2 regions of the Paenibacillus sp. Marseille-P2973 genome follow, and region 2 is predicted to be linked to the other one. Evidence: riboswitches for the same ligand, from Rfam matches in the RefSeq annotation. Region 2 holds a riboswitch; the other holds the start of a gene.

Region 1 (3,113 bases), on a different contig from region 2:
GCCCAAATATTTGGTCGCACTGTGGACGACAATATCCGCACCAAGTTCAAGCGGGCGCTGAAAATATGGCGTCAGCAGCGTATTATCCACAACGGTCACCAGCTGATGACGCTTCGCCCAAACAGTAACCGCCTCAATGTCGGTAATCATCATCAACGGATTGGTCGGAGTTTCAATGAATACCGCTTTCGTATTCGGTTTGCGCTCGCTCTCAAGGGCGTCCAAATCGTTGGTATCCACATAGGAAGCGCTAATCCCGAACCTGGACAATATCCGCTCCAGCAACCGGTAAGTTCCTCCGTACAAATCAAGCGATACGATCAGATGATCACCTTGGGAAAACAAGCTGAATACGGTCTGCAGCGCGGCCATACCCGAACTGCAGGCAAATCCCGCGTCCCCGCATTCGAGTGCCGCGGAAGCTTCTTCAAGTACAGTTCGGGTCGGGCTCTTCGTACGGGAATAATCAAATCCCGTGCTCTGACCGAGCCGCGGATGCCGGAACGCTGTCGCTTGATATATCGGGTAGTTTACCGCACCCGTGACCGGCTCCTCTACCGAACCGATCTGTGCCAATCTGCTCTCCAAATGCCATTTGTTCTCTTTCACCTTGAATACCCCTCCACTTTAGATCTGATAAATAAATTCGGCCAATTGATCGATATCATAGGGTGTTTCCTGATACACATAGTAATTCAGCCAGTTGGAGAATAATAAATTAGCATGCGCTCTCCAGCTTGAAGCAGGAGTTTTGGAAGGATCGTTATTCGGATAGTAGTTGACCGGCAAATCGATGTCGAGTCCTTTAGCGACATCCCGGTCGTATTCCCATTTGAGTGAACATGGATCGTACTCCGAATGGCCGGTTACAAAAATCTGCTTCCCGTCCCGCGACGCTACGAGATAGATGCCGGCTTCTTCGGATTCCGCCAAGATTTCAAGCTCAGGCACGCGTTCGATATCTTCCCGGGAGACATCCGTGTGACGGGAGTGGGGCACCTGGAACACTTCGTCAAAGCCGCGCAGAAGTTTCACATGCGGATTGTTGACCGTATGCGGGAACACGCCGAAGCACTTTTTCTCCAAGTTCAATTTCCGGACGCCGTAGTGATAATAAAGACCCGCTTGGGAAGCCCAACATATATGCATCGTCGAAGTTACGTGGCTTTTGCTCCATTCGAAGATTTCCTTCAACTCTTCCCAATAATTCACTTCTTCAAATTCAAACTGTTCGACCGGAGCACCCGTCACAATCATACCGTCAAAGCGGCGGCCTCTGATTTCATCAAAGGTTTTGTAGAACATGTTCAGGTGTTCCGCGGACGTGTTCTTGGAAGTATGTGACCGGGGGTGAAGCAAAACGATCTCGACCTGAAGCGGCGTATTGCCAAGCAGACGCAAGATTTGAGACTCCGTCGTTTCCTTGATCGGCATCAGATTCAGAATGGCGATACGCAGCGGACGTATATCCTGCTGATAGGCCCGGCTCTCATCCATCACAAAAATATTTTCGTTCGTAAGCACTTCCTTGGCCGGCAAATGATCCGGTACTTTAATCGGCATGATTTTTCACTCCTTCTGACGACTAGACTGGAATTTTGCTTGCTGAAAGCGGGCGTTGACAAGAAAAAAGACCTCACTCTTAACATAGAGAAAGGTCATCATTTATTCCTGAATGCTCCTCTCTCATCTCTCAGAGACCGGGTGCCAACAAATCGCACTACTCGGTTCCGCAAGAATTAGCACCGTGCGACGTATCGCCGGTTGCCGGGTATCATCGGGCCAGTCCCTCCACCTACTCTTGATAAGAAAATCGTCTAAGTATTTAGTTTTTGTAATCAAATTTAAATATACTGATTTTCATTATACATGAAATGTTTATTTTCACAAGCCAAATGCCCTTATTTGTCCACAACTTTTTGGCTTGAAACAATTCACACCCCGGCGTTATACTAGACAAGTGTTTAAGAGGCACTATATCCCTAATAACAAAGAGGTGAATCCGAGGATGGAAGGCGACCCGAGTCCGCAGTGTAGTATCCTGAAGCAACAATCGCATAGGAAACCGATCAGCAGGCGCCCTGCGGGTAATAACGGGCACTTTCTTTTCCCGGTGTTTTCATAAAACGCCTTATTCGGCGTTCCCGCACCACCGCTGTATCACCTTCCTGTGCTCAGCCAGACCAAAGTGAGCATAACCGGCTGCTTCCAGCCGGAAAGGGAGTGAAGAGCATGAAAATCCGTCATGTAGTCGCCGGTGTATTTACTCCGGTAGCAGATGTAGAAATGACAACAACACCGCCTGAGCAAGGGTTCTATTGGATCGATGCCGATGTTGAAGACCTGGCCCTGCTTCAGCCGCTGTTCTCATTGCACGATCTTGCGGTGGAGGATTGTCTTACCGAAGAAGAGCAGCGCCCAAAAATTGAAACTTATGATAACCACTATTTTATTGTAGTCAACAGTATCCGTTATGATGACGAGGAAATCTTCTTGCGGGCGCTGAACCTTTTTCTGGGCCGGCATTATATCATTACCGTAACCAAACAAAAAATCAACGAACTCCGGGCTGTAAAGCCGATCCTCTGGGAACAGGAGGTCAGCGAGCCCGACCGGTTCCTTTATTTCCTTATCGACCTTGTAGTTGACAATTATTTCATCGTCGGTGACCGGATCGAAGTCAAGATCGAGAAGCTGGAAGAAGACATTCTCATGCATACCAAGCGGTCCCATCTTAACGAAATTATCGGACTACGAAGCGAAATACTCTGGCTTAAGAAAGTGCTGGGTCCACAAAAAGAAGTTATTAATATTCTAAACAAAAAAGATCTGCGGCTGATCGACGACCAATTGCAGAAATATTTCAGCGACATCTATGAGAACGCCGTTAAGATTTCCGAAAACTTCGATACCTTCCGGGAACTCGTAGGAAACTTACGAGAAGCTTATCAGGCCGCCATCGCCAACCGTGCGAACGAAATCATGCGCGTGTTTACGGCGATTACGACGATTTTCATCCCGCTTACGCTAATTACCGGTATCTACGGAATGAACTTCGACCATATGCCTGAACTTCATTGGAAGTACAGTTACTATGTTGTCCTAGGCATTAT
Region 2 (3,113 bases):
TCGCTACAGCCTACACATACATCGTGGTATATATCGGCGCCTATGTGAGTCATACCGATTCCGCCGGCGGCTGTACAGGCTGGCCGCTCTGTAACCGGGAACTCATCCCGGAACTTTCGGGCGGTGTCGGCATCGCTTTCATTCACCGGGTTGCGGCTGCGCTGCTGTTAATCCTGGTAGCCACGGTCGGTCATTTTGCCTATCGTAAACATCCGGGGAACCGGGAAATCCGTTCACTCGGCGTAGCGGCCACCGTGCTGATATTGGTGCAGGTATTCACCGGCGCAAGTATTGTGTTCACGCTGAACAATTATGAAGTGTATTTGTTTACCTCTCTTGCCCATATCATTGTTTTGGCGGCCTTGTTCGGGGTACTTTGTTATATGAGCGTCAGAACTTGGCAGTTAAGCAGAAACAAGGACGGACGTGCTCAATAACATTGTGCAGGAATGAGCTTAGAGACATTCGGGAAGTGTTATACAATAGGCAGGGAGAACGGATACCCGGATTCATTGACGGAAGCGAGGAAACAATATGCTGCGAAGCTTGCTTGGCGAACCGCCAAGAGAAAATGAAGGTCTGCTGAAGGACGCTATCGACGCCATGGTACAATTGACGAAGCTGCTGCAAAAAGAAACGGAGCTCCATAAAGATCCGACCCATGATTTTCGGAAGCTCGAAATTTGGACGCTTGGTCTGATCGCTTCGCTGGATGAATTGGAGCAGTGTCTGCATGCGGCCTCCTTTTTCCGGAAAAAGGTTGTCCACGATTCGGAGCAGGATATGGATCCGGCCGAGCGGGGCGATTATGCGCGATACGTATTTTTTTACAAGGACGGATTCATTCGCGTGTTTGCCACGCTGGACAAGCTAGGTACGGTGTTGAACGAGCTGTTTGATCTCAAAACCTCCAAAGTAAAAGCGCATTTCTCTTACTTCACGGTGCTTCGGCAATTCCGGTACATGAAGGTACATATGGAGCTGGGAGATCGGCTGGTTGCCATTAAAGAAAAATACAAAGAACCGCTCGCCGTCCTGAGACAGCGCCGGAATACGGAGATCCACTACATGAATTCGGAAATGAAGGACGATCTTTGGCAGCGGCATCAGACATTGCACGGGAAAATAGAGCTTGAGGATCTGGACCGTCATCTGCACGATCTGGAGCAAGGTTATCTTATGGTTTGCGAAACGCTGGAAGCGTCCTTTTCCTATGCAAATCAGCGCTGGAAAAAGGTTTCGGGGAGATAGAATATATTTCCGATCGGGCTACGTATTTTTTCCTTTGACAAAACAGGGCAAAACTCCTATACTCTAAACTAGTTTCAGAAATAATTTCATATTTTTCTTATCGAGAGAGGCGGAGGGAAAGGCCCGATGAAGCCCAGCAACCGATTCGAATCAGGTAGGGAGCTACGGCTCCGTCATGCCGATACCGAATGTCATGGTGCTAATTCCTTCAAAATCGCGTTGCACAGTCATCGCAGGTTTTGACAGATGAGAAGGCATTGTCTTTACGTAAAGAGAGCCCTTTGAATCTGTGGGGCTCTTTTCTGTTTTATTGGATTTACTTGGGAAAATTGCGCAAACAGGAGGCTATAAGTTTGATTGAACTCAAACAGCTCACTAAAATATACGGCAGCAAAAAGAAGATGACCACCGCATTATCCGGGCTTAATCTAAAGGTCAACAAGGGGGAAATCTTCGGAGTGATCGGCCACTCCGGCGCGGGTAAAAGCACGCTCATCCGCTGCATCAATTTGCTGGAAAGACCTTCCCAGGGCGAGGTTTGGGTCGGCGGTACGGATCTCACCAAGCTGGGCAAGCGGGAGCTGCAACAGCACCGCCGGAAGATCGGAATGATATTCCAGCATTTCAACTTGCTGTCTTCGGCTACGGTGTATGATAATGTCGCGTTTCCGCTGACGCTGACCGGAACTCCCAAGGCTCAGATTCAAGCCAAGGTGAATGAGCTGCTTGCTCTGGTCGGGCTGGAAGAGCACCGCGGGAAGTATCCCGCTCAGCTGTCCGGCGGACAGAAGCAGCGGGTAGGCATTGCACGGGCCTTGGCCAGCGATCCAGATGTGCTGCTGTGCGATGAAGCTACGTCGGCCCTGGATCCGCAAACCACGGATTCCATTCTGAAGCTCTTGCTTGATATCAATCGGAAGTTCAATCTGACGATTCTGCTGATCACGCATGAGATGCATGTCATCCAGAGCATTTGCGACCGCGTTGCAGTCATTCATGAAGGAGGCATCGTGGAAGAAGGGCCGGTTACCGAGGTATTCCTGAAACCACGTCATTTCGTAACACGGGAGTTCATCAACCGTGACGCAGCCGGCTCGGCCGGCGAAGAAGGCTTGAAGCTGGCGGCATCGGTGCCTCATCCGGAATGGGCGAGACTGGTGAAGATCACATTCCTCGGCGCCAAGACCTATGAATCGGTGTTGTCCCAGGTGGTCCGGGAAACCGGCGTAAACTTCGCGATTCTGCAGGGGACGATCTCAACGATCAAGGACGTGCCGTACGGCAAACTGACGGTTTCCTTTGAAGGAGACGACGAGAAAGTGGAGCGGACGCTTGCTTTGTTAAGAGAACGGGATCTTGATGTGGAGGTGATCGGGTAATGTGGGGGTTGGACTTTTCTAAAATCGACTGGGCCGAAATGGGCACAGCTTCTACGGATACGCTGCAAATGATGGGCTATGCCACCCTGTTCACGTTTCTGATCGGATTGCCGCTGGGCGTGCTCTTATATACCTTTTCCCGTTCCAGTTCGCCGGTTCTTGGGTGGGTCTATCGGATTCTGTCCCTCATCGTCAACATTATCCGTTCCGTACCGTTCATCATTCTGATCGTTGCTCTAATCCCTGTTACCCGGGCGATTATGGGGGTATCTTCCGGAGTGGAAGGAACCATTCCGCCGCTCGTGATCGGAGCCGCTCCGTTCTTTGCCCGTCTCGTCGAGACGGCGCTGCGCGAGGTGGATCGCGGGGTCATTGAAGCTTCGCACGCGATGGGAGCTACGACCTTTCAGGTCATCCGCAAGGTGCTGCTGCCGGAATCGTTGCCCGGCCTAATCGCAGGCATGACCATTACCGCAGTTACCC

The links. A riboswitch is a leader RNA that binds a small molecule or an ion and turns the genes downstream of it on or off. The one in region 2 is predicted to bind S-adenosylmethionine.
Region 1: it holds a riboswitch for S-adenosylmethionine, as region 2 does, so the genes downstream of both, metA (homoserine O-acetyltransferase MetA) here and KB559_RS24370 (methionine ABC transporter ATP-binding protein) in region 2, are expected to answer to the same signal.

What each region holds. Positions count from the first base shown of each region.
Region 1 is NZ_JAGQEH010000004.1:541,645-544,757, reverse strand. Features, by position in the region: gene KB559_RS12010 (PLP-dependent transferase) at 1-609, opposite strand, end outside; gene metA (homoserine O-acetyltransferase MetA) at 628-1,563, opposite strand; SAM riboswitch class I at 1,684-1,811, opposite strand; gene corA (magnesium/cobalt transporter CorA) at 2,233-3,113, shown strand, end outside.
Region 2 is NZ_JAGQEH010000024.1:40,469-43,581, forward strand. Features, by position in the region: gene KB559_RS24360 (COX15/CtaA family protein) at 1-437, shown strand, start outside; gene KB559_RS24365 (Cthe_2314 family HEPN domain-containing protein) at 535-1,251, shown strand; SAM riboswitch class I at 1,346-1,504, shown strand; gene KB559_RS24370 (methionine ABC transporter ATP-binding protein) at 1,605-2,630, shown strand; gene KB559_RS24375 (methionine ABC transporter permease) at 2,630-3,113, shown strand, end outside.